One region of the Thalassotalea agarivorans genome, then DNA from elsewhere that is predicted to be linked to it. Evidence: predicted binding sites of a transcription regulator. Region 1 holds the regulator's gene; each other region holds the start of a gene.

Region 1 (11,171 bases):
ATGTTCCGGTACGTGAGCGCTTGATTATCAGTGACGCTTGTCCATTAATTTTGCCTTACCACGTAGCGTTAGACCAAGCGCGTGAAGCGGCTCGCGGTAACAAGGCTATCGGTACTACAGGTCGTGGTATTGGTCCAGCATATGAAGATAAAGTCGCTCGTCGCGGCCTTCGTGTAGGTGACCTTTTCGACAAAGAAAGCTTTGCGGCTAAGCTAAAAGAAATTGTTGAGTATCATAACTTCGCGTTAACGCAATATTACAAAGCAGAAGCGGTAAGCTACGAGAAAGTACTTGAAGATGCACTTGCTATTGCAGACATCATTACTGGTATGGTTGGCGATGTTGCAGAGATTCTTGACCAAGCGCGTAAGAATGGTGAATCAATCATGTTTGAAGGTGCTCAAGGTACGCTTCTAGATATTGATCACGGTACTTACCCTTATGTAACCTCTTCAAACACAACGGTTGGTGGTGTATCAACAGGTTGTGGTGTTGGTCCTCGCTACATCGATTATGTACTAGGTATTACCAAAGCTTATACAACACGTGTTGGCTCTGGTCCTTTCCCGACAGAATTAAATGACGATATTGGTAACCATTTAGGTACTGTAGGCCATGAATTTGGCGCAACTACAGGTCGTGAGCGTCGTTGTGGTTGGTTTGATGCTGTTGCAATGCATCGCGCAGTACAAGTTAACAGTATTTCAGGTTTTTGTTTAACTAAGCTTGATGTACTAGATGGTCTTGAAACACTTAAAATTTGTGTTGGTTATAAAACGAACACTGGTGAAGTGTTAACTGTACCACCGACAGCTGCTGAAGGTTACGAAGAAATCGAACCTGTTTACGAAGAAATGCCTGGTTGGTCAGAAAAAACATTCGGTGTAACTGATTACGAACAGTTACCAGCGAATGCTAAAGCGTACATCAAGCGTTTAGAGGAAGTAACTGGCGTACCAATTGATATCGTATCTACTGGCCCAGACCGTGTAGAGACAATGGTACTGGTTAATCCGTTCGAATAAGTATCGTTTATACTAAATAAAAACCAGCCTTATGGCTGGTTTTTTTATGCCTGAATTTTATAACTTTGTAGTAAAATTACATCATAAATACGTTTTTTAAAGAGTTTTACTCAATTTATGTCGCTTTTGCGCCAAAAATATATGTTTTATTACGATTTAACTGCCTTTTTCCTTCTATTAAATGTAAAAAAGATCTCATCCAACCTCTTTATTTTTAATAGCTTAGGTTAAATATTTGTGTATTATTTGTGTCTTCGATGGTTTTCTGATGAAAAATAATTTTCTCGCGGCACAAGTAGGATCTCCCCAACATGTTAGATATACGCCAACAGGCGCTGGATTATCACGCCTTCCCTTCTCCAGGTAAAATTAGTATTGAAATTACTTCTCCAGCAGAGACAACACAAGATCTGTCGCTAGCATACAGCCCAGGTGTCGCTGAGCCAGTGAGAGAAATAGCGCAAAACCCAGAAGACGTATACAAATATACGGCAAAAGGTAATACCGTGGCGGTAATTTCAAATGGTACTGCGATTTTGGGGCTAGGTAATTTAGGCCCAATGGCGTCAAAACCTGTCATGGAAGGTAAGGCATTATTATTCAAACGCTTTGCAAATATTGATTCCTTTGATATTCAAGTTAAACACAATACGGTAGAAGAGTTTGTTGCTACTGTCGCTAATATTGCCGATTCATTTGGCGGTATTAATTTGGAAGATATCAAAGCGCCCGAATGTTTTGAAATTGAGCGAGCCTTGATCGCACAATGCGACGTGCCTGTTTTTCATGACGATCAACATGGAACGGCAATTGTTACTGCGGCGGGCCTGCTTAACGCTTTGGAGATACAAGACAAATCTATCGCAACAGCTAAAATTGTTTGTCTAGGGGCTGGTGCTGCTGCCATCGCTTGTATGGATTTACTGATAAAATGCGGCGCAAATCGAAGCAACATTTTCATGCTGGATAGACAAGGGGTTATTACTACTAGACGCTCTGGGCTAAATCGTTATAAGCAGCAGTTTGCTAATGACACGGATAGCAAAACGCTTACCGATGCGATCAAAGATGCAGATGTCTTTGTTGGTGTTTCTGGTCCTAATTTATTGTCAGCCCAGCAATTAGCGTTAATGGCTTCAAAGCCTATTGTATTCGCCTGTTCAAACCCGGATCCTGAAATTTCTCCTGAACTCGTCCATAAAACGCGCCCCGATGCTATTATGGCAACGGGTCGTTCCGATTATCCGAATCAGGTTAACAATGTTCTATGTTTTCCTTTTATATTTAGAGGGGCACTTGATGTTAGGGCCACTGAAATCAATGATGCGATGAAAATCGCCGCAGTAGAGGCTATTAGAGGTCTTGCACAATTGGCAGTACCAGAAAAGGTGCTTGCTGCAACGGGTGAAGCGTCATTAGCATTTGGTCCCGGGTATATTATCCCAAAACCAATGGATGAAAGATTGTGCGAAAAAGTGGCTAAAGCTGTTGCGACGGCTGCGGTTGAATCAGGCGTAGCAAAATTGCCGCTACCGGCAAAGTATCAGTAGCTAGCTTTAAGCAATAAAAAAGGCGCTTATAGCGCCTTTTTTAATCTAACTAAACTTAGTCTTGATCTTCGAACTGGCTAAAATCTGTTATGCCATTTTCTGCCAAAACCTTTCTAACAACTTCAGGCAGCTTTTCAGGGTTATCTTTTGCAAGATCATTGTCATTTGGCAAAGGTTGTCCTGTAAACGCATGCAAGAATGCTTCACATAGCAATTCACTATTAGTTGCATGACGCAGGTTGTTTACTTGTCGACGAGTGCGTTCATCGGTCAACACTTTTAGCACACGCAATGGAATTGAAACGGTAATTTTTTTAACTTGTTCGCTTTTCTTACCATGTTCAGCATATGGGTTAATATATTCCCCATTCCATTCTGCCATACATCTTCCCCTTTAACTTTACCTTGTGCTTTAGCCCATAGTTAAATTGTACTGTGTCAAAAAACACAGTCAACTATATATGTGTAGAAGTTTAGATGTCTAAAAAGATCTTGACATAAAATTTAAAACGTTTAGAGTTTTAGACGTCTAAACACCTAAACGTAAATATGGAGTCGTCATGACTGACAAAAAGTTTGCTACGCAGGCCGTTAGAGCCGGCATTAACAGTGACGAGCATCACAAAGCTGTGGTGGCACCTCTGCATTTATCGAGTACGTATGCATTGAACGGATTTAATGACAAAGGTGCTTTTGATTATTCAAGAACCGGTAACCCTACACGAGCATTATTTGCTGACGCACTCGCCCAACTAGAAGGGGGTAGTGTCGGTATAGTAACCGCTACGGGTATGGCTGCAGCACACGTCATTGTACAAACATTAACGAAAGATGATTTGTTAGTCATCCCACACGACTGCTATGGTGGCAGCTATCGTTTGTACACGCATTTGGCTGCGAAAGGACAGTTTAAACTGAAAGTTGTTGACCAAACCAATGATCAGGCATTTGCCGAGGCGATGGCGTTAAAACCTACACTGACCTTGGTTGAAACACCGAGCAATCCGCTTCTGAGGTTAGTTGATATTAAACGCATTGTAGAACAAGCCAAAGCTGTTGGTTCCTTGGTTGCAGTAGACAACACATTTCTGTCTCCAGTTTTACAACAACCACTTGCACTAGGTGCAGACATTGTTTTTCATTCAACAACGAAATTTATAAATGGCCATAGTGACATGGTTGGTGGTGCGGTAATCACCAAAGATAAAGCTCTTGGAGAGACATTAGCATGGTGGGCAAACTGTATCGGAGTTACGGGCAGCGCATTTGATAGCTATCTAGCCATGAGAGGTTTAAAAACATTACCTCTGCGTATTAAGCAACATCAACAAAATGCCAATGCCGTCGCACAGTATCTTGCCGATCATCCAGCGGTGGCACACGTATATTATCCGGGGTTAGCATCACATCCGGATCATGAGCTTGCTAAACAGCAACAAAAGGATTTTGGTAGCATGATGAGTTTTGAACTTGTTGGCGGTGTTGATGCAGTAAAGAAACTGTTCGACGGCCTTTCGCTGTTTACCCTGGCGCAATCATTAGGTGGCGTTGAAAGTTTAATTAGTCACCCATCTACCATGACCCATGCGGGAATGGAATTAGACGCACAAAAAGCCGCTGGAATCGGCCAAAATTTGGTGCGACTATCAGTGGGAATAGAAGATATTGACGACATATTGGCAGATTTGGAGCAGGGCTTAGCAGCCAGCCAATCTTAACACGTTACGGTAAAGTAAATGAGCAGAGTTAACCCAGTACATACTGAACAAGCGAATGCTATTAGCACCAACGTACATAAATTTGGTGGTAGTAGCTTGGCTGATAGCGCTTGCATAAAGCGAGTACTTACTATAGTTAGAAGGCACTGTAAGAAAGATGATTTAATTGTTGTCTCAGCCAATGGTGATACTACAGATACGCTGTTTGCTTTGTTTGAGTTAGCTGAGGCGCACGATGAAGCGCTAAGTAGTGCTATTGAATCGTTAAAACTGTCGCAGCTAAAATTGATTAGAGAGTTATTATCTATTGAATCTGGTCAGCCGTTAATTGAGGCATTAGATGCCGATATTAAACAGCTTACCTTTTGGTTGTTGAATCAACCGCAACAATTTACCAATCAAATTTTGGCTTTTGGTGAAGTTTGGTCTGCTCGCCTTTTATCTGCTTATATCAGCCAAGAATACACCGCAAGCTATACTATCGATGCGCGTGACTATTTAATTGTCGACGATGCCAAGCATTGCCAAGTACAATATGAGGCAAGCCAGCAGCAATTTAATCAATTGTTGGAAGATCAAAAATTAGCCGTCATTACAGGTTACATTGGCAAAGACAGTAAAGGCGAGGCTATCACCCTTGGTCGCAATGGCAGTGACTATTCAGCAACAATCGTGGCAGCACTTGCGCAAGCAAAAAATGTGACCTTGTGGACCGACGTCGACGGTATATACAGTGCTGATCCTAGAGTTGTTCCAAATGCAAGAAAATTGCATCGTTTACCTAATGAAGTAGCTAAAGAACTGGGGCGCTTAGGTAACCCGGTATTGCATGCAAAAACACTTAAACCGCTTTCTTTCGAGCAACTTCCACATACCGTGCATTTACACGTAGCTAGTAGTTTTGCGCCAGAGGTTTTAGGCAGTGAAATAGGCTCATTTGGTGAAATAGCGAAACAAGAGCTATCGGTCACACGGTTAAATGACTTGCTACTCATTGAATCTGAATTTTTAAAAACGGAGCAAGCCAAAATTGCTTTTGAACAGTTTTCTGTAGAGCAAATAGATCATGAATTGGGTTTTGTCGTCGTGCAACAGCACACGCAACAACAAGTCACGGATTGGCTTGCATCATCAAATGTTCAAGTTCGAGTGACACCTATCGCTTTAGTCGCCGCGGTTGGGCACAATATAGCGCAGCAAGGTAACATGTTTGCTCGCTTTAAACGCGCAACAAAATCGGCGAAGCCACTGCGCTTTATTCAAAGCAGTAACAACCACAGCATCATTGCGGTACTCAAAGAAAACTGCACCATAGAATTACTCAACAGGGTGCATCATGCAATGACAAAAGACGCTCGCCATATTGGTCTTGTCGTTGCCGGATTAGGTAATATTGGCGAAGTATTCTTATCTATGCTGCCAGAGCAACTTAGCAGACACCACAGCTTAGAAAACACTTATCTAGTAGGTCTTTTAGGTAGTAAGAAAGCGTTGATTCGCGACGATGGTATCAATCCTGCGCTAGCAAAAGCGTTATATGAACAGCATGCTAACGATTATGACAAGGCGGCGTTAATGGAATGGTTGGGTAATCATCCTTATGACGAGTTGATCGTTGTTGACCTGACGCCTAGTGAGGAATTTAGTGATTACTACCAAGAATTCTTTGCTAAAGGCATTCATGTGATTGGTGCTAATAAATGGGCAGCCTCAGCAGATACCCCGCAATACAATCGATTACTATCAACAGCTAGTGAAACAGGTAGTCTTTGGTATGGAAACACCACGGTTGGTGCAGGCCTGCCAGTGAACTACGCGCTTAATGATTTAGCCCGAAGTGGTGATAAAGTGATTGAAATATCAGGTATATTTTCGGGCACTTTATCTTGGTTGTTCGAAAGTTATGATGCCAGTGTTCCATTTTCAACCTTGCTTAAAGATGCTCGAAATCAGGGCCTAACAGAGCCAGATCCACGCGAAGATCTTTCAGGAAAAGATGTACAACGTAAACTGCTAATTTTAGCTAGATTGGCAGGATTTGAATTATCGCTTAGTGATATCTCTGTGCAGAACTTAGTACCAGAAGCATTGCAGACAATATCTATAGATGAGTTTTTAGCGCGTTGTGAAGAACTTGACGACTATTTTGAACAAGCTTTCAGCGACGCGAAAGCGCAGAATCAATGCATACGCTATGTCGCCAAATTTGCAAAAACGTCTGCTGGTTACAAAGCGGAAGTATGTCTAGCACAACTTGGTCTTTCACATGCTTTTGCCAGCCTAACGCCGTGTGACAATATTTTCCAAATTAAAAGTCAGTGGTATCACGACAATCCATTAATTATTAGAGGCCCAGGTGCAGGCCGTGAAGTTACTGCGGGTGGCGTTCATTCAGACCTTGTAGTGGCATGTCAAACATTAAACAAGAAATCAAAACCAGTTGAAATTAGAGGGATAAATTAAATGAGTTATAGTCATGCCAGACAGGTAGAATCGCTAAATCGTAGTCTGAGTGAAATTAATGGCGATCTACAGATTTCGTTTGAGTTTTTCCCTCCTAACTCTCCTGAAATGGAAACTACCCTGTGGAATTCAATTGAAAGACTTGCACCACTGAAACCAAGCTTTGTTTCGGTGACTTATGGCGCAGGTAGCGGAACGCGAGATCGTACACATGATGTTATTAAGCGTATTCAAAAAGATACGGCGCTTATCGCAGCCCCCCATCTTACATGCATTGATGCGTCGCGTGACGAACTTAAAACAATTGCAAAAGAATATTGGGATACAGGTGTTAGACACATTGTTGCTTTGAGAGGTGATTTACCTGATAGCAATGAAAAACCAAATATGTACGCGTCGGATTTGGTGAGTTTGCTTAAAGATGTCGCGGATTTTGATATTTCGGTAGCTGCTTATCCAGAAGGGCACCCTGAAGCACCAAACCCACAGTTTGATTTGCTAAACCTTAAGCGCAAGGTAGAGGCAGGAGCAAACCGCGCCATTAGCCAGTTCTTTTTTGATATAGAGTCGTACTTACGTTTCAGAGATCGCTGTGTCAACGTGGGTATCGACGTTGAAATCGTGCCAGGTATTTTGCCAGTAACTAATTACAAAACGTTAGCGCGCTTTGCCAAGCTAACTAATGTCAATATCCCTAACTGGATGCCAAAGATGTTTGATGGTTTGGAAGACGATGAAACCACTCGCCGTTTGGTCGGTGCAAACATAGCGATGGAGCAGGTCAAGGTACTTAATAGTGAAGGGGTGAAGAACTTTCATTTTTACACGTTAAACCGAGCCGAGCTTACTTATGCAATTTGTCATATGTTAGGTATTCGCCCATAGCGATATTAAACACAGGTTTTGCCAGTGAACAAATAGTAGTAATTTCAAAGCGTTTGGTATAACTTTAGCTATAATTTCCTAAGCGCTCCCCATATTGGGTGGATTTCCTACATACTTCGGACAACTATGGACGCAAATTTATCGATTTCAATTACGGTAATCATCATTTCTGCAATGATGTTTTTTGCGTCGTTTTTGTTCAAAGATGGCGAGCGTGAAAAACCGGCTCGATTTGCTTTTCGATTGTTTTACTTTTTCACCCTCTTAATTTTTTGTGGTCTAGTTGCCGAATCTTATCTTCATTACGAATATTTTGTTATTTCCACTAAAATCTTTATTGCATTAAGTGTCTCGAGCCTAGTGACCGGTATTATGTGGCGTTGTCGTAGCAAAATACCTGTGTCCTTAATCTATTTCATTGCTATTGCTATAATTGTCGCTGATTTATCGGAGTTTGCACCTAACTTTAGATGGCCTTCATTGTTCAACGGTATATGCGCTATTTTTGCGGTCTACGCTCTGTTTAATCGCGAGAATAGCAATGCTGGTGATAAGGGTTTAGGTCTGGTAATGATCGGCTACTTAGCACTAATGTTTACACATTTGCAATCTGATAGCTGGATGACGGCGGATCATGATGACCTTAATATTGTCATCGATGTTTTCCTATTTGTACCAGCGTTTGTGTCTGGCGTTACGGTATTTATCTTCTTAAGTTACATGCTGGACGTGCAAAAGGAATTGGAATTCAAAGCATCGACCGACGCATTAACCGGCCTATTTAATCGACGTCACTTTATTCGGGCATCGAATAAGTTGCTGGCGTTAGCGGGTCGTCATAAGTTTCCAATTAGTGTGATCATGTGTGATATCGATCACTTTAAAGCGATTAATGATAAATATGGTCACCCTGCCGGTGATGCAGTATTGCGCGAATATGCCAAGCTGATGGAAAGCTTATTGCGTGTCGGTGATATCGTTGCGCGCTATGGTGGTGAAGAGTTTGTTATTTTGTTGCCTCAAACCAATAGCGACGGTGCTAGACAAGTAGCCGAACGTATGCGAGATAAAGCCGCTGACCTTTCAATCAAAGCGGGTAAACACCTGATCAATTTCACTGTGAGCTTCGGTGTTGCGCAAGTTGCTTCGTTTGATGATATTGACGAAAGTATTGAAAATGCCGACAAAGCACTCTATCAGGCAAAAGAAAATGGCCGCAATCAGGTCGTACTTGTTAATCGCGCTTCACTAGCCTAAACGTTTTTTACACTATAGGTAAACAACTAACCGTCCGATAACAGGGCGTTTTCTGCTATCTCCACATTAATTTCTATTTTTTATATCTCCCATTGGTTCATCTTCTGCTTTACTGGTGGAACTTAGCATTTAGCTAAATAAATCAATAAATTACTTTTCACCGAAGTCATGGGCATCTATCTGTTCTCGATTTTAATACTCACATTTGCCACTCATTTTTCATTTTTTGCTATAAATTATCATAAATAGTTATGCAAAATAGTTGCATAACTACCCTTTAACTTGATAGACTCCCTCTGAGTTTGATGAAGACTAACTGATAAGGCTACGGGAAATATTCAAAATGCTTCTATTTCGACGACGATAAGTGATTTTATTATCTACCTGGCGGCTATTAATAGGCATGTTATCAGGTGAATTCGTTAGTGTTTTAGTGGTTAAATTTGAATAGAATTGCAAAATTGTGATGAAAGTAGCAGTAATAGGTGCCAGCGGTTATGTTGGTGCAGAACTTATCGGGTTGCTCATTCAACATCCTAAAGTTGAATTGACGCATTTATTGGTTTCTGAAAACAGTGATTCCTGTGGACTACACTTTTCCGAGTTACATGCTCGGTGGTTGGGGATTTGTGATGTTCCCCTTCAATCTTTTTCTCAGGCGTGGTTCGAGCAATCAGTTGATCAGTTGGATGCCGTTTTCTTTGCGACACCTCATGAATTCTCTGCCCAGTGGGGCGCAAGCTTTGTAGCAAAAGGCGTCAAGGTATTTGATCTGTCAGGTGCGTTTCGTTTAAAGGATGCAACGCAATACCCTACCTTTTATGGTTTTTCTCATGGCGATGGTAAAGCGCTAGCATCTGCAGTTTATGGATTAGCTGAATGGAATGCACAGCAGATTGCCGATGCCAATTTAGTTGCTGTTCCGGGTTGCTATCCAACAGCTAGCTTAACCGCGTTAAAGCCGCTGGTTTCTAATAACCTTCATCTACCTGGTGCTGTTATCTCCGTCAATGGTATTAGTGGCGTGAGTGGGGCTGGTAGAAAGGCATCGTTAGCGACAAGTTTCAACGAAGTAAGCCTATCGCCATACAATATTTTAGTACACAGACACCAGCCAGAGATTTCGCAAGAGGCATCAACTCAAGTAATTTTTAATCCACATTTAGCGCCTTATAAGCGAGGCTTAATGGCTACAGTTACCGTACCTTTAGCCGAGGGTGTTACCGCAGCGCAAGTGGATGACGCATTCAATCAAGCTTATTGCGATAGTGCTATTGTGAGAATGCCGAAAGCTTGGCCAAAAATAGACAATGTAGCATTTTCGCCATTTGCTGATGTTCATTGGCAAACGGATGAAAAATTAGGTGTTACCGTAATAAGTTGCGCGATAGACAACCTGTTAAAAGGCGCTGCATCGCAAGCGGTGCAATGTTTTAATTTAGTGATTGGCGAAGATAGTCACTTTACGTTGTTACCGGGAGGTCAGCATGTCTAAGCAACAGGCACTAGTAATAAAAATTGGTGGCGCAATTTTAGAGAGTGCGTCAGCACTTACTCAGCTGCTCGCTGCTTTGAAACAGCTAAAACAACCTGTTGTTCTCGTGCATGGTGGTGGCTGTGTGGTTGACGATATGTTGCAACAAGCGGGCTTTCAAAGTGAGAAGAAACAAGGCCTGCGTGTTACGCCTAAGCAACAAATGCCGTTAATTAGCGGTGCATTAGCCGGCAGCGTAAACAAAGAAATTGTTGCTAATGCCGTGAGTATGGAAATTAAAGCTGTTGGCTTAGCGTTGGCGGATGGCGATATGGTGCAATGTGATGTGCATCCAGCACAAATTGGTCAGGTAGGCGTGCCTAAAGCAAATGACAGTCGATTATTAGACGCTTTGTTACAAGGCGGCTTCTTACCGATTGTTTCGTCAATTGGCGCACTTAAAAATGGTGACTTAGTTAATGTTAATGCTGATGACGCCGCCGTAGCTATTTGCCAATTACTGAACGCCCAATTGCTACTACTAACGGATGTAAACGGCGTTAAAGGCGCTGATGGAGAATATTTAACGTCGCTTGATCAAACACAAGCGAACACATTGATAAAAGAAGGTGTTATTGCCGGCGGCATGACGGCAAAAGTTAATGCAGCATTTTTAGCTGCTAATCAATTGCGACGAAGTATCGCGGTGGCCAGTTGGCGTTTCCCAGAGCAAATACAACAACTGCTTGCTGGTGAAACTGTAGGTACCCGCATTGAATACAGCAAATTGAATTAACTT
Region 2 (11,171 bases), 1.1 Mb from region 1:
TCGTCAACCAAGTGCCTGCGACTATCAAAGATCTAGTTCATCATCAAAACTATGTATGTGTCACGTTAATGCTGGCAGAACAAACATTTTACGTAAAAATTACACCATACTCTTATCAACAACTAGAGCTTGAATATAATCAAAATGTTTGGATTCAATGTAAAGCAAGCGCAATTAAAACCTATGCAATATAGTAAGGAGCACCGTGCTTAGCCAACAAGAACAATTAAGATATTCGCGCCAGATGATGGTAAGCAAAATAGGCGAACAAGGTCAGCTAAAGTTACAACAAGCAAGCGTACTTATTGTTGGTATGGGCGGCCTAGGTAACCCAATGGTTGCCTACCTAGGAAGTGCTGGCCTTGGTAAGCTTGTTTTAGTGGATGGTGACGATATAGATTATACCAACTTGCAACGACAAGTACTTTTTACCGAACAAGATGTCGGCGCTAATAAAGCTGAAACACTGCAACAATTCATGCAAAACCAAAATAGTGCAGTTGATATTGAAGTAGTGGATGAAATGTTGGATGAGGAACTGGCAGAGTATTATATTCCACAGGTAGATGTTGTCATTGATTGCACAGACAATATTGAAACTCGTTATCTACTTAACAGATTGTGCGTTAGCCATAAAGTACCACTAATCGTTGGCGCGGCGACAGGGTTTGATGGGCAACACATGGTGGTTAATAGTAACGAGCAAGACAACGCTTGCTATGAATGTCTTTTTCCTAGCAGCCAAAAAGCACCGATTGTAAATTGCCAAACGGTAGGGATAGTCGGCCCAGTTTTATCGATCATCGCCGGTATGCAGGCACTACATACAATCAAACTAATCACCGGATTACCGGTAAAATATAACACCCTATTTGCATTTGATGGAATGGATATGCAGTGGCAACAATTTACCATTGGTAAGCAAGAAAGTTGCCCTATTTGCAACCAATAAAAAGGGAGGCTATTTGCCTCCCAATGTAATTACTTAAACAACCCCATACTTCGGTCCGTCATGGCCTCTCGCCAGCCCCCGAGCCATTCAGATTTCGCGTTTGCATTGTTATAAGGGCACATTTCCTTTGAGCGCCCCATGAGTCCAGCTTGATACCCATTGTGATGTGCGCGTTCTAAACGATCTCGTTTTTGTCTTCTCATTAGCCAACTCCGTATATCTTATTGATAATATTAATATTTATAGACAATTGTTATTAGCAAAAACCAGCCAAAAAAGTTGCTATCAACTCATTAAGTAAAGTGGAATTAAAGCGAGTATTCAAGGCGAAAATTGTACAAATAACCTAATAAAACTAGGGGTATTTTACAGTGGCATGAAGATCCAAGTCTTTGATTAAGAGCTTTTCTAATGGAAACAAAACTTTAACGAGAATGTCATATACCTGATGTTAATAAACAGCTCAATTTCCATAAAAAAAAGGTTTAAAAGATTATTTTAACAGCGGCCTAAGCATTCCCTCTAAGCCATTTAATTTTACTTCATAAATTAGCGCTAGTTGTTCACCCAATTTACCTGGTGGAAAACCATTACTGTGAAACCACACTAAGTAGGGTTCAGGTAAGGTCAGTAACTTTCTACCGGCATATTTGCCAAACGGCATAGTTTGGTTAATCGCTGCTACAAGCGCCGCTTTATCGTCAATCATGAATAGGTTCCTGTCTATGAATTGTGAACTTTTGATGAAGAAAATCGAGATACACAATACTGTCACAATCAATTTTTACACTGGCGCCAATTTCAAACAAGGGAAAGTTTAACCTATGTCTATTATTCGAAAGCGCAGTGCCGCGCATAAAACTTATGTACCAGAGAATGCGCGCGATAACCAATATTTGTTAGCGGAGTTTCCATTATCGCCACAACTATTGGCTGATTTGAACAAGCCCATAGCTCAAGTTGACAGTTACAACAGCGCAAGCAAAGCTTCTCCTTATTATTATGTGTACCATAATCTCTGTGAGATTTTCTTCTCCCTAGCAAAAGAGATGTCCATAACCAATGGACTGCTGATCGCAAATGATAAACTTGCTCGGGTGCGTTTTAGCAATGAAATGCACCAATGGCAGACTAATCAACAAATATTGTTTTACTACAATCCGATGCAGCACAGTGTTTCAAAGGCTTTTTGCGACCCTGATAAACAAGCTAAAAAAATTACCTTATTGTTTCTTGCATCAGGTGAAGATTTGCGACTAAATGCCGCCAAGTTTCACCAAAAGATCGCCACATTTTTAAATACTTTTGCTAATAAAATCGCCTTACCAGCAAAGCAAATTCGATTCAGAGACCACCAACATCTAACCTTCGATTTGTTTGCAAAAGAAAAGTATCAGAGTGAATCTATCGCACACAAACTTCGGCCTATAGCTATTCGCTACGGTTCACAAGGAACTGTGCTTCCAGCAGAGGTAACTTCGTTAACTTACGTTGTAGTTAATTTCGAACTGTCCCCGTCAGTGATAAACACAGTACAAGTAGATAAACAATCTAGCGACCCTTTTAACCCGCTATACACATTTTTGACCGATAAATTTAGTGAATCAGCTAAGAAATACAATCTCAACAATGGTGCACTAATAGCCAATGGCCTGGTACCTATTGTTCGTTGGTCGCTTCATGAAATATCAGCAAATATGGGCGAACTGCAAATGCTCGGATACAACCCAAATAAAGGCTCCTGCGGATTAATCAGCAAATGGAACCCTAAAGAGTTAGTAGAAAACTTTCAGCTAGTGTTTGTAGCGACCAGTGATAACGAGAGTAAATATGGCTACGGCAGCTTTGTTAATCAGATCCGTGCTGCCCTTAATCTATTTTGTGAAAAGTTAGACCTAGATCCAAAAGCAGACGAAGTCATAGTGCGTATCCACCAACACATCGCCTACGACACCTAATAACATTTGGGGTCAGAACATGTTCTGACCCCAGCATTAAAAGCTAGCGATAGTTTGTATAAATTAGGAAGTCGCTTTGTACTTTAATTGCCGCAGAGCATAGAGCTTTAGCGAGGTTCAGCAAGGCTCTGTTACGAACGAGTTTATCTAAAAATAGGAGATTTGGGGTCAGAACATGATCTGACCCCAAATATTTAAAAGGTTATTTAAGTTTGTTTGCGAAGGTTTGTTTAAACTTGGCAAGTTTTGGAGAAACCACCATTTGGCAGTATTGATTTTCAGGGTTATTGTTGAAGTACTCTTGATGATAAGCTTCGCCGCTATAAAACGTAGTTGCTTCTGTTACTTCAGTCACCACTGGATCAGGCCAAATTTTTTCTTGTTCAATTTCAGTGATAATTTCTTTTGCAGCTTGTTGCTGTGCTTGGTCATGAAAAAAGATAGCGCTTCTATATTGTGTGCCAACATCATTACCCTGACGGTTAAGCTGGGTTGGATTATGCAATGAAAAGAAAATTTCTAGGATCTCGCGGTAACTCAGTTCATTTTCATCATAGTCAAGTACGACAACTTCTGCATGACCCGTTGTTCCAGCACATACAGCCTGATATGTCGGATTTTCAACGTGTCCGCCCATATAACCAGAAACTGCACTATTAACGCCTTTTACACTATTAAACGCCGCCTCTATGCACCAGAAACAGCCACCAGCCAATGTTGCTTTTGCCATGATGAATTACTCTTTTACTTTTAACGTTAGCAATACTAACAAACAGACGTTTAGACGTCTAGAAGTTTTTGAACACTTTAATAATAAAAAACCCGCTGACGCGGGCTTTTTGTTATTTGTTTTGTTCGATAAAGGTATCGATTTGCTGTTCGAGCACGGATAAGGGCACAGAACCGTTTACTAATACCGCGTCATGAAACGCTCTGATATCAAATTTATCACCCAGTTCGGTTTCAGCTTTAGTCCTTAAACGGCGAATAGTAAGTTCACCAATTTTGTAAGACAACGCTTGTCCAGGCCAAGAGATATAGCGATCGATTTCAGTGGTTACATTGTGCATAGACAACGCTGTATTACCCGCCATAAAATCAAGCGCCTGTTGACGTGTCCACCCTTTCGAGTGCATGCCAGTGTCTACAACTAATCGCGCTGCTCGCCACATTTCATACGTTAAACGGCCAAAGTCGCTATATGGGTCTTTATAAAAACCGGCTTCTTTACCCAAGAATTCTGCGTATAAGCCCCAACCTTCACCAAAGGCAGATATGTAGCTGTAACGTCTAAAGTTAGGCAACGAAGTTAACTCACGATTTAATGAAATCTGTAGATGGTGCCCCGGCACCGCTTCATGCAATGTCAACGCCTCCATTTCATATAACGGACGCTTGTCTAATGCGTAAGTATTAACCCAATAATAACCGGCTTCAGTATCTGAACTTGCGCCAGCATATCTGCCGGTCGTATATTTCGGCGCTATTTCCGCAGGCACAGGCTTAATACCGTATGGTGTACGTGGTAACTTGCCAAAATACTTAGGTAACATGGCATCCGCTTTTTTAGATATGTAAGCAGCTTCCTTTAACAACTCTTCAGCTGTTTTTGGATAGAACCTTTCGTCCGTTCTTAAAAACGTTAGGAATTCTTCAAAGCTTCCGTCAAAGCCAACTTGCTCAATGATTTTCGCCATTTCTTCACGAATACGAGCGACTTCGCTTACCCCAATCTCATGTACTTCATCGGCAGAAATATCTAACGTTGTGAAGTAATTTACACGATTTTGATAAAACGATGCGCCATTAGGTAACTCGCTAGCGGCAATAGTTTTGCGAGCGCCCGGCATGTACTCTTCGGTCATAAAGGTATAAAACGCACGGTAACTAGGTAACACATTGCGTTTAACCGCTTGTTTGCCTTGTTGCACTAATACATGCTTTTGCTGAGGCGAAATACTGTCAGGTATATTCTTAAACGGTTGGTAATAAACACTATCTTCAACATTAACAATGAATGCGCTGATAGAATCTTCAAAACCATTTAATACGACCTGCGGTTGCGTATTACCTATCGCAAGTCCTTGTCGCATCCAAAACATTTGCTGGTCGAAATACTCTGGCAATGCATCTAACTGAGCCAAGTAATCTTCATAATCCTCTATCGATTTACGCGGTTTACGTGCTATGTATGCAATACTGGCATGAAAGCCACTTTCCGCCGTTAAAGGCATTTGGTGGGTTAGATAGGTGTAATTATCAACGCTATTTTGTAATTGATACGTCAGTATTTGCGCATTGATTTTCTCTTCACTCGTTAACGTCGCTGTATCGAGCGCTTTAACGCGTTCAAGTAACGCTTGCTCATCGTCAAACTTTTCTTCTAAAAAGTCAGGAGACAAATCCGGCAGCTCGGATGCAGCATCTTCATCGCCAAAACTGGCGGCCAAACTAGGGTTTGTATCTAGTTGGTGCTGCCAATGATCTTCAATAATACTTGCTAGATCTTCACTGCTCTGTGATTGAACAACATCTTCCTCTATCTGTTGCGGGCCACTTGAACAAGCCACAATAAAGGTAGACAAAAAAGTAAGGTTGAGTAGTTTAGTCTTCATCAAGGTACCATTAATACATAAGTGCGTAGAGTTTACGTCGATATTTTGCAGCTAAAGGGTCGCCATCCGGCAATGCCTTTAACACATCTAAAAGTAAGCGTTTACTCTCGTTATCTTGACCATCCTTTTGCACTAATGCAAGCAATATAGCCAACGCCTCTTCTTGGCGATTATGTTGACTATATTGAGTCGCTAGTTGTCGCTTTATTGCCACATCATCCGGATTTTCCGCACTGGCTTGCTCTAAAGCTAATATTTCAGGCGATTGCGACGCCTCTTCAGCAAGTTCTAGTTTGGATAGTAACGCTTTGTAGGTACCGTCTTGGTCAACCATTGTAACGGTCTCTAACAGCGCTTTAGCTTCGACAAGCTTGCCAGTTTGGATATAAGCATCAATCAAAACAAATTTTATATCAGCACGTGTGTCATCAATAGCAAACGCCTGCTGTGCTAGCGTAAATGCTTCATTGACGTTACCCTCTTCCATAGATTGTTTTGCTTTTTGCAACAATCCATCTTCAGGTTTAGGTAAATGCTTTTGCAAAAAGGCAGAAACAGCCTCATCTGGCTGCGGTCCTGCTAATGCATCAAGCGGTTGCCCATCTTTAATTAACACAATAGTAGGCAGCGCTTGTAAGCCAAATTGCATCGCTATTTGTTGCTGTTGTTCGCAATCAACGGTAGCGAAAGTTAAATGTTCACTAACACCTGCGACCGCGCTTGAAAGTTTGTCTCTTAGTTCAATACTTTCTGGTACTTGCTGCGCCCAAAAAGCAATCAGAATCAGTTTTTCTTTCGAGTCTTCAAGCACTACTTGTTGAAAATTTTCTAGCGTTAACGCCGTCATAAAGCTTTCCTATGAAAATACAAACCACAGTAATACCGCGCCCAACAGCAAGCGATATATAACAAATGGCATCATGCCCAATTTATTAACTATGATTAAAAACCAGTGAATACAGGCATATGCACTAATAAATGCAATCAAGCTTCCTAAACCTAATACACTGTAGTCGATATGATGTTCTCCCGTTAGCATTTTTAACGTTAAATACCCACCGGCCATCGCAATAACGGGAATTGATAGCAAAAAGGAAAAACGGGCGGCATTGTCGCGAGAAAGTCCTAACATAAGGCCTGCAGTCATAGTGATGCCTGAACGAGAGGTACCTGGAATAAGCGCAATAGCCTGAGCAAAGCCGATAATCATCGCTCCTTTAAAACCAAGTTTCTCAACATCAACATTTTGCTTCGCTTTAATATCAGCAAAGCCTAACAATGCACCAAATACGATGGTTGTTGCAGCAATAACAAGCGCAGAGCGAAAATGTGTTTCGATAAAATCATTACCAAAATATCCAAACAAACCTGCTGGTATCGACGCAAACAGAATCCACCAAGCTAGCCTGCCATCAAAGCTTGATACTTGTCTTGACTTAAACGTTTCAAGCCAAGCAACAAACATAGTGCCAACCTCTTTTCGAAAATAAAGCATGACTGCCAATAAGGTGCCCACATGCACCGCTACGTCAAAACCTAACCCTTGATCCTGCCAACCTAACAATTGCGAAGGCAATATTAAATGCGCAGATGAAGATATTGGCAGAAACTCTGTGAGTCCTTGAATTATCGCGAGTAAAATGGCTTCTAAAGTCGACATAATTATCTTTGCCAATTAAATGGCACTATCCTTAGTTGTTGGCTTGATTTGTCATAGTTACGCCATAACTCATCGTAACTAATGTTAAGCTCGGGGTGCAGTAAAGCGCCTGCTAATTCTTGCAGTGGCCACAATACAAAGGCATTTTCAGTAATTTCTGCGCGTGGCAATTGAATGGGCTGCTCTGTAACAACGTCGTCATACAACAACAAATCGAGATCCAATGTGCGTGAACTAAACTTTTTAGCGCTCGGTTTTCTGCCATTTGCTCGTTCGATGTCTTTTAATGTGGTCACCACTTGCGCTATCGGTAACTCGGTTTCTGCGGCAATCACCATGTTGTAAAAATCACTACCATTAAAACCGACAGAAGCACTTTCAAACAAGGATGACAGCGTTAGTTGGCCAAACGCTTGCTCTAAACCCAATAACCCCTGTTCGAGATAATGGTCACGGTCAATATTAGTGCCGAGCGAGATATAAATTATTGCCATTAGAAGGTTTTACCACGCTCGATTTCAACGCCTACAGCATGCGCGTTATGAACCGCGGTAGGTTTAGCAATACGTAATTTAAGCCAAGGGATTTGATACTCTGCCATCAAGTAATTTGCCAGGCGCTCTGCTAAAGTTTCCAATAAATCAACCGGATTATTATTGGCAAATGTAGCGATCGTTTCTGAAATATCTGCGTAATCTAAGGTCTTATTTAACTCATCATTTTCAGCAGCTAATTGTGTATTCCAGCCCATTTCCAAATCAATAATAAGTGTTTGTTTGATCTCTTTTTCCCAAGCATAAAAGCCGATAGTTGTTTGAATGCTTAAGCCTTGTATAAACACTTTGTCCATACACACCTCGTCGTGGCGATCATCGGAGCACTTTTTGTTGAAAACAACGTAGACTATGCCCCTTATTTTGTAATAGTGCCAAAGTTTACCTGCGCTACGGTGGAAAAACTAGTGTCTAAGTGGCACTATTGACGCTATATTGTGCAATCTTGAAGAGGAACTCTGTTACATGTTGTTGATGCTGACAATATTAATCATTGCTGCTGCTTATATCGTAGGGTCGATATCGAGCGCAATTTTGATCTGTCGCATGCTCAACTTACCAGATCCTCGCACTGAAGGCTCAAATAACCCTGGCGCTACAAACGTATTGCGAATTAGCAATAAAGCCACGGCAGCTGCAGTATTGTTTTTCGATATATTAAAAGGGACGATTCCCGTTTATGGCGGCTTTTTACTTGGGTTAGAACCAATTCAATTAGGCTTTGTTGCCATAGCCGCTTGCATGGGGCACATGTACCCGTTGTTTTTCCACTTTCAAGGAGGAAAGGCGGTAGCAACTGCTTTTGGCGCGCTGTTATCTATCGGTTGGGATCTTGCCTTTTTACTAATCATTACCTGGTTTTTAGTCGCAAAAAGTACCCGATATTCTAGCTTAGCGGCAATCGTGACTGTATCGTTAGCCCCCTTGTATACGTACTTGCTTAAACCCGAATATGTCTATCCCGTATTGATGCTAGCTGGTTTAATTATTTTTCGTCACAAAGACAATATTGTAAGACTAATAAAAGGCACCGAAAGTAAGCTGACCCTTGGCGAAAAACAAGAGAAAGACTAAGCTCCCCAAAACGTAAAGGAATACAATGACAATAAAACGATATATAACGTCTATCATCTTTGTTAGTGCAATTTTTGGTTGCTCCTCTACTGCTCACCACAGCGACGATGTAGAACATTGCAACAAAACCGCTTATGGTGAAAACAGCGAACCCTTAAAAGATGGTTCTGATGCCATATTTAAACGCTGTATGGAACTACATGCTAAGGCGCGCAGAAAAGAGCAAAAGCAAGAACGAAGTTTTGCTTTTGCTGTATGGTTTGGTGAACTTGTTAGCGAGTTAACGAATTAGCTGTACGCTGACGTTTTTTAGCGATCAATTTTTGCATATTGCCCATTGACGCTAAAATGACATAACATGCTTGCAAGTACCCTTTACTGTTCAATTGCTGCAATGTTTTTGCATCTAGCTCAGTAAGGGTTTTCTCGCTTACAGTATAGATTCCTTCAAAGCGCTTAGGCTGTTCACCCTCAAACGTTACATTGACATGAACTTCTTCAATAAGTTGGTGAGCTAACAAGGTTTCAATGAACTTATCTGTGCGCACCATACCATTGACTAGGTTTGACAGCATGTGATTAATGTTGTCTAAAAATGGCGACGCATTGCCCTGCTCATCAAATAGTGCTTCCCCTTGTTCTTGCTGAACTCTGGTACTTTCCATATTAATGGTGATCACGGTATTGTCTGCAGAAGGCAATGTGCCCTCTTCAGCGTTTACTGCCACCATAAAGGGTTGTCGCAACAAATGCAGTGGAATATAAGTTGCCTGCCAGTTTTCCCCTTCAAGAAACAGGTTCTCCTCGGGTTCAAAACCCAACATTACTTGTAAACCAAATTGGCCAGTCGCGTTATTTTTGATAAAACAAATGGGATACTCTAGCGCTAGGTTGTTTACTTCATCTGCAATGATAGGTACCAAATGTTTGTTTTCGCCAAATTGTTCACCGCGACCAGTAAGGACACGTGTTTTAGCGTGTACATTTTTATCTAAAGGTACAAAGCTGGTCATTGAATACTCCTATGCTTGCTATATGGTTTGTAAACCATATTTATAAATTTTTTCTAGTAAATCACGATTGCTCTGCAATACGTTAGACATCTGCTGTGTTTCCGCAATATTTTTCTTAAACGCCATTTGTGCGCGATCAATACTTTGCTGCGAGCGCCCAAGCGGATTCTGATGCGTACGAAAGCCCATGCCATATAAAACATATTGATAACTTGCTGCTGGGAAGATCTCTAGTGCCGATTCAAAATCAGCATCAGAAGGAAATTGGTGCTTCCAAAGCATGAGTTGCTCTTGTAAGCGTTCTGACATGGTAGAAGGATCCCTATGTTCTATCCAGAAAGGGTTATCTGTGCGCTCACTTAAACAATAATGTAACTTCAAGAAATCAATAATCCTAGCCCAACGATAGGTAAAAGTTTCATTGTACCGTTTGGCAACAATGTCCATGACTTGCCTATTGGTAGGCAATTGATCTACTACCATTTGCGCTGAGATTTCGATTAACAATAAAGCTGAGGCTTCAAGTGGCTCCAAAAAGCCCGCAGAAAGGCCAATCGCAACACAGTTGTTCTTCCAAAATTGTGCGCGGTGACCCGCTTCAATAGGAATCTTCTTAACATCAAGTGACTCAGGCTTATCCACCTGCCCTGACAGGTACTGCATCAACTGTTGATACGCATGATCTTCACCGACATGTCGGCTTGAATAAACATGACCTACGCCGCGACGAGTAGGCAAACCTATATCCCAAATCCAGCCAGCTGATTGTGCCGTAGAGATAGTATGAGAAGCTATCGCACTATTTTCCTGCTGATAAGGCACTTGGATAGCCAAAGCTTGATCAACAAAAAGCGTTTCGTTGCACGAAACAAACGGCACATTCAAATGCTCGCCGATAAGCAAAGCTTTAAAACCGGTGCAATCAATGAATAAATCACCCTTTATTTGTCCGTGTTTAGCCGTAGCCAAAGAAGAAATATCACCGCTATCTGTTTTGTTAACACCGACAACGTCATCAACAATATGATGAACATCTAAATTTTCAACGCAATGTTGTTGTAAAAAAGTGGCAAATTTACCTGCGTCCATGTGATACGCATAATTTGCTACAGCTCTATATTCTGGTGTTGTAATGAGTTTAGGCGCTAGCCCCTGTTCACAAAGACTTTCTTGTGGGCACACCATTTCAGAAAAAGACAATGGCGAGTCACTTGCTTGCCAATGGGGCACCAAATCTAGTTGTTCAAACCCCTGAGGTAGCACCAACGGATGATAGTAATAGTCGTCTTGTTTACCTGTTCTCCAACGAGCAAATTTTGCGCCTTGTTTAAAAGAAACATCGCAC
Region 3 (11,171 bases), 680 kb from region 1:
CCATTATTAAACATGTCGTTAATGATGGTTAAGTATTCACTGCTTTCAAAAGGCATACCTGCACTGATTAAGCCCGAGATAACACCATGCAATTCAGATGCGTGAAGTTGTACATCGTTAGATGTTAGCGCTGCCTGTAAAGAGGCGAAATCGATTGTTTCTTGATTTGTCATAAATAGAAGTAAGCCGTTGCTTTAATACTGTTAATACTAACACTGCCTGTCTATTGATACCAAATTTTAACGCCCGATAGATGAATAAAATCCAAGTCACTTTTGTTTGCTATTTCTAGTAAGAATTTGCAAGCAATGAAATGTCTACTTCGTTGATATATGCAGTGGTAAAACCACGCACTAAAAGTGAGGAAATTCTTGCCATTAACACACGATATCTTTATAGTTTCACCTGAGATCTCAATATTTTAGTTGCTAATAATAAAAAATGGACAATCGTTCTGTAGAAATTCAATTGGCTAATCGCAAAATGAAGGTTGCATGTCCGCTTGGGCAGGAATCTGCGTTGCTAAATGCCGCTGAATTGGTCAACGAACAATTTAAAAAGCAACAATCCCTTGCCGCTATTAATGCAACAGAGCAAGCCGCCTTAATGGTTGCGCTTAATCTAGCCAACGAATTACATGAAGTAAAACAACAGTTGGTAGCAGAACAAAAAACCAATCAAAATAAAATAGCGCTGTTACAAGCAACAATAGAAAACGCGCTAAATCAAAAGACAGGCAGTTAAGGAGACATCATGGATGATGACAAGAAAGACGAAAGGGTAAAAAGATTATTATTAGTGGTGTTTGCAGTTCTACTGACAACCTACTTCTTCATTGGCGAAGGCGGGTTATTCTCCGCTGACAAAAGCTCTGATAGCCTTCCTGCTACACCTACAACGCCTGTTGAAACTGAAACGATCAGCGCTGACGATGCAAACCCTACTCAAAAAAAAACACTTTAGCTTCTAACCTATCTATTAATCAGGACTCTCCTGATACTGCTAAGCGAAACTTTGCACAAGAATGTCAAACTAACCTTGAAGCGCTTAAACAGCAAGTTGCGATCAATGATGATGAAGTTCCATTAGAAAGCTATTGGGCAAACTCTACAGATGACAAAGTGATGCTTGCGCATGCATTGCATGTTTTCGAAGACGAACTGCTAATCGTTAATAGTGAATACTCACTTACCCAAGCAAGCAAAGAAGTTAGCCTACTTAACTACCACCAACAGTATCCAACGAATCAATTGGCGTATTTACACCTACTAAAACAATGTGCCATCAACGAACCAAGCTACTGCAGTGAGTCTTTTTACAGGAAAGCCGATGCGCTGTTTCCTAACAATGGCGCGCCAGACTTCATACGTGCCACTATTGCGGCCAAAAACAATAACCAAGCACAATTTGAACGTTTGATTGAATCCGCTGCAGAAAAAACCGCATTTGATTTCAAGTCTTTTGATTACAACGATTATTTCATTCACAGTTACACCAGTGTCAACGACATACCTATTGGTTATGCTGCCTTGAACAGTCAAGGTTATGTTGCAGCAATGGCTGTGCCCAACCCGACGCATGTTATAGAGCAGTGCGAACAAGCGTTTGATCAGAACCTATCGCTACATGAGAGCTGCTATATATTGGCGTCGACAATGTCTCGAAGTGGTGGGGAAATGATTGTACAAGCCATAGGCTTAAAGATTGAAGAAAACTATTTTCAACAAACCGGTAAGCCCGGCCTAGACGAGGTTTATGCGCAAAAGCAGCAATTTGAACAATCGCTCGACAAAATGCATCAATTGAACGGCATGACATTAAGTTTAGTGGATGAACAATTTGTTGAAGGTTGGTTATCGCGTGGCCTGAAAGGTGGCGAGCTTGCCGCACAAGCTTACGCAATAGAAGAATCTAAGCGGCTATCGCTTGATCAAAACTATCATCCCTGCTTATAGAAGGCTGCTGTATACATAATGAAGAAATGGATTATTATTATCATTCTTTTAGCGCTTTTCGTCGCTTATTTTTTTGGCCCTTCTGCACCTAGCAACGAAAAAGTAGAATCGCTAGCTGATGGTGAGCCTGAGATCTCAGGCGCGATAGAAAATACTTCGAAAAACAAAAACAAAGAACCTGTTGAAGATAAAGTTAATCTCGCTGAAGTTGCTTTAACAATGGATAAGCCTCGCGACTTTGAACAAGAATGTTTAGTCAAAATGACGGCTATTGCGATAAGCCAAGCAGACGTTTTTGATAATCTAGACAGCTATAGCGAATCTTTGCGCGATACGGGTGATATACAAGCGCAACTTAGCTACGCGTTAATGCATATAAATTATCCTGCTGTCTATGGAACAGAAACGACTATTGTAGAGCGGGAAGATATTTTGAATGAGCTTTATCAATTGTGGCGCGCAGACCAAAACGATAAAGCAGCCTACGCCTATTTGTTTCAGCAATGTATGGTCGAACAGGCTGAATATTGCTCTGACACGTTTTTATCTCAATATAGCACTGTTGACGCTGAAAATGCTTACTACGACCACCTGCTTTTTAACCAAGCCATAGCAAAGCAAGATGGAATCACTGCACAATATTACTTGGCGCAAGCGTCAAACAAAGCAAGGTATGACTTATACTTTTACAAACATGCTCGTATCATCAATCAAACACTTAACAGCCGATTAAATCTTAATAAAGGGCTAGCCTTTGCGCCGGCAATTAATGCAACAACCAAAAATTTACCAGCATATAACCCACTGATTGATTATTGCATAAAAAATGAATCTCTTTCGCCCGTTGATCTAGAGCATTGTGGTCAATTAGGACAGCTAATGGCTGAAAAAAGTCACGAATTGCTTTCACAAAGTATTGGCTATGAGCTTGAAGAAAGCTACTACAAAAAAACGGGAAAAACCGGCCTAGAAAAAGTTGCAATACAGCGACGAAGCTCTAAAGCAGTTAATCATTTGTTTAGTACAGTTCCAGTTTTCACGATGGCTGTTGTTGATGAAGATATAGCGGATTTATGGTTTCAAACAGGAGCCGAAGAAGGGGAAACAGCTGCGATGATCAAAATAGCGGTGAAAGTAACTGAGCTTGCAGATAATCCTGACTACCGCCCTTGCGGCAGTTAACCGGTAAGTTGTTGAAATTATCTGCACTTAACAATTTCTTACGTAGTTTTTCTTTCTACTTCAGGCAATCCTTTAGTATAATTACTATGCCTTCTAGGATGTTTGCATGTTAACGATGTCCCTGAGCCGATAAGTTTTACCTAAGGGAATTTATCGCTTGCTATTGCGCAAGCCCGACGCGTATCGGGAAGCCTACGGCAAGAGTGCGATTTCCGCCTTGAACACACGGTTGTTCAAGGGCTAAGTTGACAGCGGCATTCTGGAATGGCGATCAAAAAAAACGGCAACCTAAGTCGCCGTTTCCCATAGCTTTAAACTATTCTAAAAGTCCATTCTAAAGCCTAAACCAATTTGATCTTCACCTATATCTGATCCATCAGCACCCTTGGTAGAATCAAGTACCCCCTCGATATAAGCTGAAAAACCCTTCGTGAACTGATAATCGGTACCAAGGTATATATGAGTCAATTCATATTGATTTAACGGGCCGGAGCTTTCATCAGATAAGTAGTTGAAACCACCATGTACGCCCCAATTGTTCTCGAAGTTGTATTTAACCATCAACTCCGCACCCATAGCATCGGCCATAATCGAGTTTAAATCATTAATTTCGTGATATTCCATTGTGGTTAATACAAGTGCAGCATACAAACCTTTGTTGGCAAGAGAGCCATAGCTTGCACCAAAAGTTAAAAGCGTATCACTTACGTCTAAAGAGGGTAAAACACCAGCGTCGTCAATAATTTTTAAATTAGCTTTGTTATAAACTGCGCCAATCATCAAGCCAAAATCAAACGTGTACCCCACTTTCACAGCAAACGAGTTGTCATAAGCCAAATCAGTGTCTTCAATGATATCACCGGTATCGTCGTCTACGATGTAGATGGTTTCATCTGTAAACTGAAATTGTACACCTAAATCCAAACCACCTAAAATCTCTACGTCGTATTGCAATGCCTGTTCAGCACGACCGGTACCGGAAATACCACCGTCGATACCAAAGTTGTAAGTACCTGAGGCTTTACCACCAAAGACATAAAAATTATCGGTAACGCCACCAATATCGTAACTCAGCCCCCACTGCTTACCCAGTGTTAACTCACCTACGCCATCTTTTTTAATACCTACAAAACCTTTACGAATGAAGAAGCTTTCTCCATCTGCGCCAGCTGGTCTGAGACTGTTTCCGCCGGTGTTTCTGACAAACTCAACACCACCTACATTATTTGTTAATACCACACCCCATTCAGAGCGAGCAAAACCCGTCCAGCCATCGCCTAAATCTTTTGAAAAGATCAGCCATAAACGTGATGCGCCGTCTTCAACGGTATTAGTGTCTTTTCCTTGTAATATGAAGGCAGAATATGAAACCCCAAGGTCAACAGCCCCTACATCAGGATTATTATATAGCTCCGCGCCATTACTGCTTCCCGCAAATACTGCACTTGCGACCCCTACTGCTAACATTGATTTTGTCATTTTTAGCATAAGCTTCCCATTCTCTTAGCGATTGCTTGATCCAAAGTGGATTTTTATAAGTATTACCACCACTTAATACACATTTAACACATACAAATTTATAACATAATTATTACATCTATTCCTAATTTCACAACTTTAAGGTATATAGATTTAAAAACATATAGACGTCTAGACGTAAAAAACTGGAAATATAAAAATTACTCCGTATAATGCACGTCAATTACTTTGGGTAAATGCCCTTAAAAAAATTTTTGGAAAATATCATTATGTCGACCCATTTATTTACTTCAGAATCAGTATCGGAAGGTCATCCGGATAAAATTGCTGATCAGATTTCAGATGCTGTATTAGATGCAATCATTGCTGAAGACAAATATGCACGTGTTGCGTGTGAAACTATGGTTAAAACAGGTGTAGCGATAATATCAGGCGAAATCTCAACGTCAGCGTGGGTTGATTTAGAAGATTTAACGCGTAAAGTCATCACTGATATTGGTTACACTTCGTCAGACGTAGGTTTCGATGGCGAAACCTGTGGCATCATGAATTTAATTGGTAAACAGTCTGTCGATATTGCACAAGGTGTAGACCGCAGCAAGCCAGAAGACCAAGGTGCCGGTGACCAAGGGTTAATGTTTGGCTACGCAAGTAACGAAACTGACGTATTAATGCCTGCGCCGATTACGTATTCACATAGAATCGTTGAGCGCCAAGCTGAAGCACGTAAATCAGGTTTATTGCCGTGGCTTCGCCCAGATGCGAAAAGTCAGGTGACGTTTGTTTACGAAGATAATAAGCCTGTTGCCATCGATACAGTTGTCCTTTCTACTCAGCATAATCCAGATGTGACACAAGCCGATTTAAAAGAAGCGGCGATGGAACTCATTATTAAGCATGTTTTGCCTGAAGAGCTACTAACAAAAGCAACAAAATTCCATATAAACCCAACAGGTAACTTTGTTATCGGTGGTCCAGTAGGTGACTGTGGTTTAACTGGCCGTAAAATTATTGTTGATACCTATGGTGGTATGGCAAGACACGGTGGTGGTGCTTTCTCTGGTAAAGATCCATCAAAAGTAGATAGAAGTGCTGCTTATGCTGGCCGCTATGTTGCTAAGAACATTGTTGCTGCTGGTCTTGCAGACCGTTGCGAAATTCAAGTGTCATACGCAATTGGTGTTGCAGAGCCGACCTCAATTCACGTTGAAACATTTGGCACGGGTAAAATCTCAGATGAGAAATTAGTTGCCTTGGTGAGAGAGCATTTTGATTTGCGCCCATATGCAATTACAAAGATGCTTGATTTACTACATCCTATGTATCGCCCAACAGCAGCTTATGGTCACTTTGGTCGTAACCCTTATGAAATGACAGTAGCAGGTGAAACCTTTACAGCCTTCTCTTGGGAAAAAACGGATAAAGCTGACGAACTTCGCGCAGCGGCTGGGATATAAGCTACGGGCTACGGGCTACGGGCTACGGGCTACGGGCTACGGGCTACGGGCTACGGGCTACGGGCTACGGGCTACGGGCTACGGGCTACGGGCTAACAAATGATAAAGTCAGTTGAACTTGGTCAACAGATTTTTAATAACTAGCATTACTATTATTCAGTATAAAAAAAGGAGCTCCAAGAGCTCCTTTTTTTATTGCTTAAACTAACCTAGTTTGCTTTTTTATCATGCGCTTCGTCAACAAATGCACGTAAGTTTGTGCCCCATTGCTCAAACAACTCTTCTGTGTTTTCTTTACGCGCTAAATCAGTGTTTGGTTGGTAATCACTACCTACACTTTCTACACCTTCTAGCATATAAACTAATTCACCAGTGCCGCCGTCTCTTAATTGAATATTTACGCGCATTTCGCCTACACCCTTAGTGCGAGCTTCAACGTCGTCCTTTGAAACAAATGGCGTAAAGGCAATAATTGTCACGTGAACAACAAGCACACCTTTATCTGCTTCTGCCACTACGGCATATTTGTCTTTTAAAGCGCCTTCAATACTCTTTTTGAACTTGCCTTGCATCCATGAACGATTGCCAGGCTGAACATCCCATTTGAATGTTTTCTTGTCAATCCAAGGTGCAGGTACAATCTTTGAATGGCTTAAATCCAATTCATCTACATGAAACTTGTCGTAATCGGCAAGTGTTTTGTATTCATGCGTATATTGAATATCAACTTCAATAAACTTGCTCTCATTTGCTGTTGCCATAAACGATGTAGCACTTGCCAACACGGCGGTTAATGCTAATGTTTTAAGATTTTTAAACACCATAATCCATCCTTATTTTACTTGTTAATTTCACGTTACAAGTTAATTTATTCAGAGTCAATAATTAATCAGCGTCGGTTTGAGGACCTTTCACTTTTTCACGCATTCGCTGCACTAGCATGTAATAGAAAGGAACTAAAAACGTACCGATTAGTGTTGCAGCTAACATACCTGCTAACACAGTTAAACCCAGTGAAACCCTGCTCGCTGCACCCGCGCCAGTTGCAAATACTAGTGGTAATACACCAAGCACGAACGAAAGTGCCGTCATTAATACCGCTCTAAAACGCATACGCGCAGCAGTTAAAGCAGCATCAATAATTGATTTGCCCTCTGCTCGTTGCTCCATGGCAAATTCGACGATCAATATTGCGGTTTTAGTCGATAAACCTATCAACAACACCAAACCCACTTGCGCATAGATATTATTTGCCATGCCGACCAAAAACAGCGCCAGCATCGCGCCGAATATCGCTATCGGTACAGCGGCAATAACGCTAAATGGTATTGTCCAACTTTCATACTGAGCAACTAAGAACAAGTATACAAACACAACAGCTAAACCAAACAATACTGGCGCAAGGTTACCTGCTTCAATTTCTTGTTTAGACTGCCCGGCCCATTCATAAATAAAGCCTTGTGGCAGTTTATCAGCAAGTTCTTGCATAATTGCAATGGCATCACCAGATGAATACCCCGTTGCCGCTTGACCTGTAATACTTGCACTACGATACAAGTTAAAGTGATTGATACTGGTTGGCCCTAATACCGGCTCAAGTTTTGCAAGCGTCGTTAGTGGCACCATCTCTCCGTCTTTATTACGCACATAGTAGTGACGCAAGTCAGCCGGCTCTTTCCTAAATTCGGTTTCCGCTTGAATAGTTACCCTATAGGTGCGGCCAAACTGCGTAAAGTCATTAATATAAAGCGAGCCTAATTGCGCTTGTAAGGTCACAAAGATATCTGATAACGCAACACCTTGTGCCTTAACTTTGTCACGGTCTACTTCTAGGAAGTATTGCGGCACATTCGCTCGATAGGTACTAAATACACGTGATAGTTCTGGTCGTTGATTGGCTTCATAAATTAAACCATTCATCACCTGCGCAAGCTCAGCAGGCGAGCGCCCTTCACTGTCTTGTAGTCTGAACTCAAAACCGGCACTTGAGCCAAGGCCTGGAATTGGCGGTGGATTGAACATCATGATTTGGGCGTCAGGCAATGCCCATAGCTGGCCCATTAAACGGCCTATTACTTGTCTTAACCCAAGCTCTGGCGTTGTCCGCTCTTCCCAATCTTTGAGCATGACGATACCAAAACCATTGTTGGAGCCCGCGCCACCTAACAGTGAAAAGCCTGACACGGTAATCACTTCTTCAACTGCCGGGTCATTTAGTAAAGTTGGCGTGATTTTATCAATAAGCGCTTGCGTTCGATTGCTCGATGCTGCATCTGGCAGCTGAATATCTAAAAAGACAAAACCTTGGTCTTCTCCCGGCACGAAGCCGGTAGGCACTGTTTTAGCTAAGTAGGCAGTTGCGCCAAACAATATAAGTACCAGTATGCTAATACGGGCAACGCGTTTTAATAAAAAGCCAACCGTTGCAACATAACCGCCTGTCGATTTCTCGATAAGCTTTTCTACAGGTCGCAACCACTTCATTGTTTTCATGTGTTTTGCACTTAGCAGAACCGTACATAGTGCAGGGCTGAGCGTTAATGCATTTAACGAAGAAATCAGTACCGCAAACGATATCGTTACGGAAAACTGTTTGTATAACTCACCGGTGATACCTGGCATAAATCCGACCGGCACAAATACCGCCAACAATACTAGCGTCGTTGCAACTATCGGGCCCGATACCTGACTCATGGCTTTCGCCACGGCTTCCTTAATTGGCAATTGCTCTTCTTTAAGGATCCGTTCGACATTCTCAATAACGATAATGGCGTCATCTACCACGATACCAATGGCGAGTACTAAGCCAAACAAGGTGATTAGGTTAATTGAATACCCCATCACTAACATGAAGGCAAAGGTACCAATAAGTGATACTGGAATCGCAATACTTGGTATTAAGGTTGCGCGCCAATTTTGTAAGAATAAGAAAACGACAATGACAACAAGCCCAATAGCTTGGAACAGCGTTACCTTAACTTCGTCAATAGAGCGTAGAATAAACTCGGTTGTGTCGTAAGCAATAACGTACTCTAAGCCGTCAGGAAAGCGCGAAGATAACTTGTCCATTTCCGCTTTGACCAGCTGTGCAACTTCCGTAGCGTTGGCATCTGGTAATTGGTAAATAACCAAAAAGGCGGTGTCTTCACCATTGAGTCGCGCCTGAATATCGTAGTCTTGAGATCCCATTTCAATGCGCGCAATGTCGTTTAAGCGAACAAAGTTACCATCAAGGTTATCTCTTACTATCGTTTGCCCAAACTCTTCTGGCGTTTGCAATCGGCCACGTGCTTGAATGGAATATTCAAATTGCTGATTAGGCAAAGAAGGACTTGCACCAAGTTTACCAGCAGCAACAATCACGTTTTGTTCTTGCAAAGCTTGCTGTACTTCAGCTACGGTAATGCCAAGCGATGACATGCGATCTGGTCGCAACCATATGCGCATGCTATAGGTCATTTCACCCATCACTTCAGCAGAAGCAACGCCTTTAATACGACCAAGAGGCTCTACCAAATAGTTGGTGGCATAGTTACTTAAAAAGATTTGATCTAACGCATCTTGTTCTGAGTACAAGTTAATCGCCATCAACATACTAGTTGATTGCTTCTTAACGGTGACACCTTGCCTAATAACTTCCTGCGGCAAGGAATTCTCAGCAAGTGCTACCCTATTTTGCACGTTAACTTGGGCAATATCGTCGTCAATGCCAACCTTAAAATATACCGTTATCGTGGCAACGCCATTGTTTGACGCCGTTGATTCGATATAAAGCATATCTTCAACGCCATTGACCTGCTCTTCTATCGGCCGTATCACCGACTCCTCGACAACCTGTGCACTCGCCCCTGGGTACACAGCAGTAATTTGCACTTGTGGTGGTGTAATTTGCGGATATAAGTTGATCGGCAAGGTAAATAGCGCGATTAAACCCGCTATAACAATGACAATAGAGATTACAAAGGCAAATTTAGGGCGATGTATAAACGTATTACTAAACATAAGCGCCCCTATTCAGTTGCTGAACTTGTATCTGTACTACCGCTTTCTTCGCCCGATTGCTCGTGTGATTCTATCGTGCCCGTTACTGGATCGACTTTTCTTTCGGCTGGCATCACCTCAATACCTGCACGCACTTTCTGAACGCCCTCGATGATGACGCGCTCACCCTGTTTCAAGCCAGACTCTACCGCCCACATAGCATTCATACGGCGGCCCAGTTCAACGTGACGCTGAACGACTTTGTTGCTTTCATCAACCACCAATACAAATTTACCTTGTTGGTTCGTTTGCACTGCCACTTGTGGCACCAATGCCGTTAAGGTTTTATCTCTAGTTTCAATAATTAGGGTAACAAACATACCTGGAATAATAATGCGCTCTGGATTAGAGAACACAGCACGTAATTCAACCGTACCTGTACCTTCGTTAATGCGCGTATCGGCGTAATCTATGTAACCTTTTTCTTTGTATAGCTGATTGTTCGGCAAGCGAATAGACATATCGATAGGAATGTCTTTAGGGTTTTTAAATTCGCGGTGACGCTGCAAGTAATCGATGTAACCTTCTTCCTCAATTTGGAAGTTAACAAAACTAGGGTCTGTTACCGTAAGCTCTGCAAGCGAACCACTAGTAGGACCAACAATGTTACCAACGTTGTAGGTAACCTTACCGATGCGCGCATCAAAAGGTGCTGACACCGTGGTGTAACTTAAATTAAGTTCAGCTTGTTCTAACGCAGCTTCAGCAGCTTTCACAGCTGATTCTGCTTGGCTCGCTTCACTGTCTAGTTTGTCTAAGTCTGATTGGCTAATAAAACCATCTTTTGAAATCTTTTGGCCACGCGCTAAATTACGTTTTGCCGTTGCTGCGGCAGACTGGCGCGAATGCAAATCAGCTCTCGCCTTTGTTAAGTCCGCTTGATATTTGGCAGGATCGATTTTAAACAGCACCTGTCCCTGAGTAACTAAAGAGCCTTCTTTAAAACGTCGCTCTAAAAGCTCACCTTCTACTCGTGCTTTTAATTCGGCAACTTTAGACGCTTCTGTACGTGCAACAAACTCGCGATATCGCCCTATTTCTTCCGTTTTAATGGTAT

What was found. The regulator MetJ, encoded in region 1, represses methionine synthesis genes. The targets are predictions, from matches to a motif close to TAGACGTCTAGACGTCTA.
Region 2: msrA (peptide-methionine (S)-S-oxide reductase MsrA) is a predicted target of MetJ. The motif match lies at 3,684-3,701, and genes of this name have one in related genera.
Region 3: metK (methionine adenosyltransferase) is a predicted target of MetJ. The motif match lies at 4,781-4,798, and genes of this name have one in related genera.

Annotation. Positions count from the first base shown of each region.
Region 1 covers NZ_AP027363.1:3,030,051-3,041,221, reverse strand. Annotated here, with positions in the region: gene QUD85_RS13895 (adenylosuccinate synthase) at 1-1,025, shown strand, start outside; gene QUD85_RS13890 (malic enzyme-like NAD(P)-binding protein) at 1,337-2,575, shown strand; gene metJ (met regulon transcriptional regulator MetJ) at 2,631-2,957, opposite strand; gene metB (cystathionine gamma-synthase) at 3,136-4,293, shown strand; gene metL (bifunctional aspartate kinase/homoserine dehydrogenase II) at 4,312-6,756, shown strand; gene metF (methylenetetrahydrofolate reductase) at 6,757-7,641, shown strand; gene QUD85_RS13865 (GGDEF domain-containing protein) at 7,768-8,898, shown strand; gene argC (N-acetyl-gamma-glutamyl-phosphate reductase) at 9,362-10,393, shown strand; gene argB (acetylglutamate kinase) at 10,386-11,168, shown strand.
Region 2 covers NZ_AP027363.1:742,188-753,358, reverse strand. Annotated here, with positions in the region: gene QUD85_RS03480 (molybdenum ABC transporter ATP-binding protein) at 1-194, shown strand, start outside; gene QUD85_RS03475 (HesA/MoeB/ThiF family protein) at 245-952, shown strand; gene rmf (ribosome modulation factor) at 982-1,155, opposite strand; gene QUD85_RS03465 (DUF3820 family protein) at 1,446-1,661, opposite strand; gene QUD85_RS03460 (DUF3083 family protein) at 1,777-2,910, shown strand; gene msrA (peptide-methionine (S)-S-oxide reductase MsrA) at 3,113-3,640, opposite strand; gene QUD85_RS03450 (DUF885 domain-containing protein) at 3,753-5,525, opposite strand; gene QUD85_RS03445 (tetratricopeptide repeat protein) at 5,536-6,372, opposite strand; gene QUD85_RS03440 (undecaprenyl-diphosphate phosphatase) at 6,382-7,185, opposite strand; gene folK (2-amino-4-hydroxy-6-hydroxymethyldihydropteridine diphosphokinase) at 7,188-7,679, opposite strand; gene folB (dihydroneopterin aldolase) at 7,679-8,035, opposite strand; gene plsY (glycerol-3-phosphate 1-O-acyltransferase PlsY) at 8,214-8,813, shown strand; gene QUD85_RS03420 (hypothetical protein) at 8,839-9,105, shown strand; gene QUD85_RS03415 (SapC family protein) at 9,086-9,826, opposite strand; gene QUD85_RS03410 (tryptophan halogenase family protein) at 9,845-11,171, opposite strand, start outside.
Region 3 covers NZ_AP027363.1:2,353,623-2,364,793, forward strand. Annotated here, with positions in the region: gene QUD85_RS10700 (UPF0149 family protein) at 1-173, opposite strand, end outside; gene QUD85_RS10705 (cell division protein ZapA) at 442-744, shown strand; gene QUD85_RS10710 (hypothetical protein) at 754-963, shown strand; gene QUD85_RS10715 (hypothetical protein) at 1,125-1,955, shown strand; gene QUD85_RS10720 (hypothetical protein) at 1,974-3,137, shown strand; RNA gene ssrS (6S RNA) at 3,225-3,407, shown strand; gene QUD85_RS10730 (porin) at 3,459-4,616, opposite strand; gene metK (methionine adenosyltransferase) at 4,886-6,073, shown strand; gene QUD85_RS10740 (DUF3313 family protein) at 6,283-6,897, opposite strand; gene QUD85_RS10745 (efflux RND transporter permease subunit) at 6,959-10,075, opposite strand; gene QUD85_RS10750 (efflux RND transporter periplasmic adaptor subunit) at 10,084-11,171, opposite strand, start outside.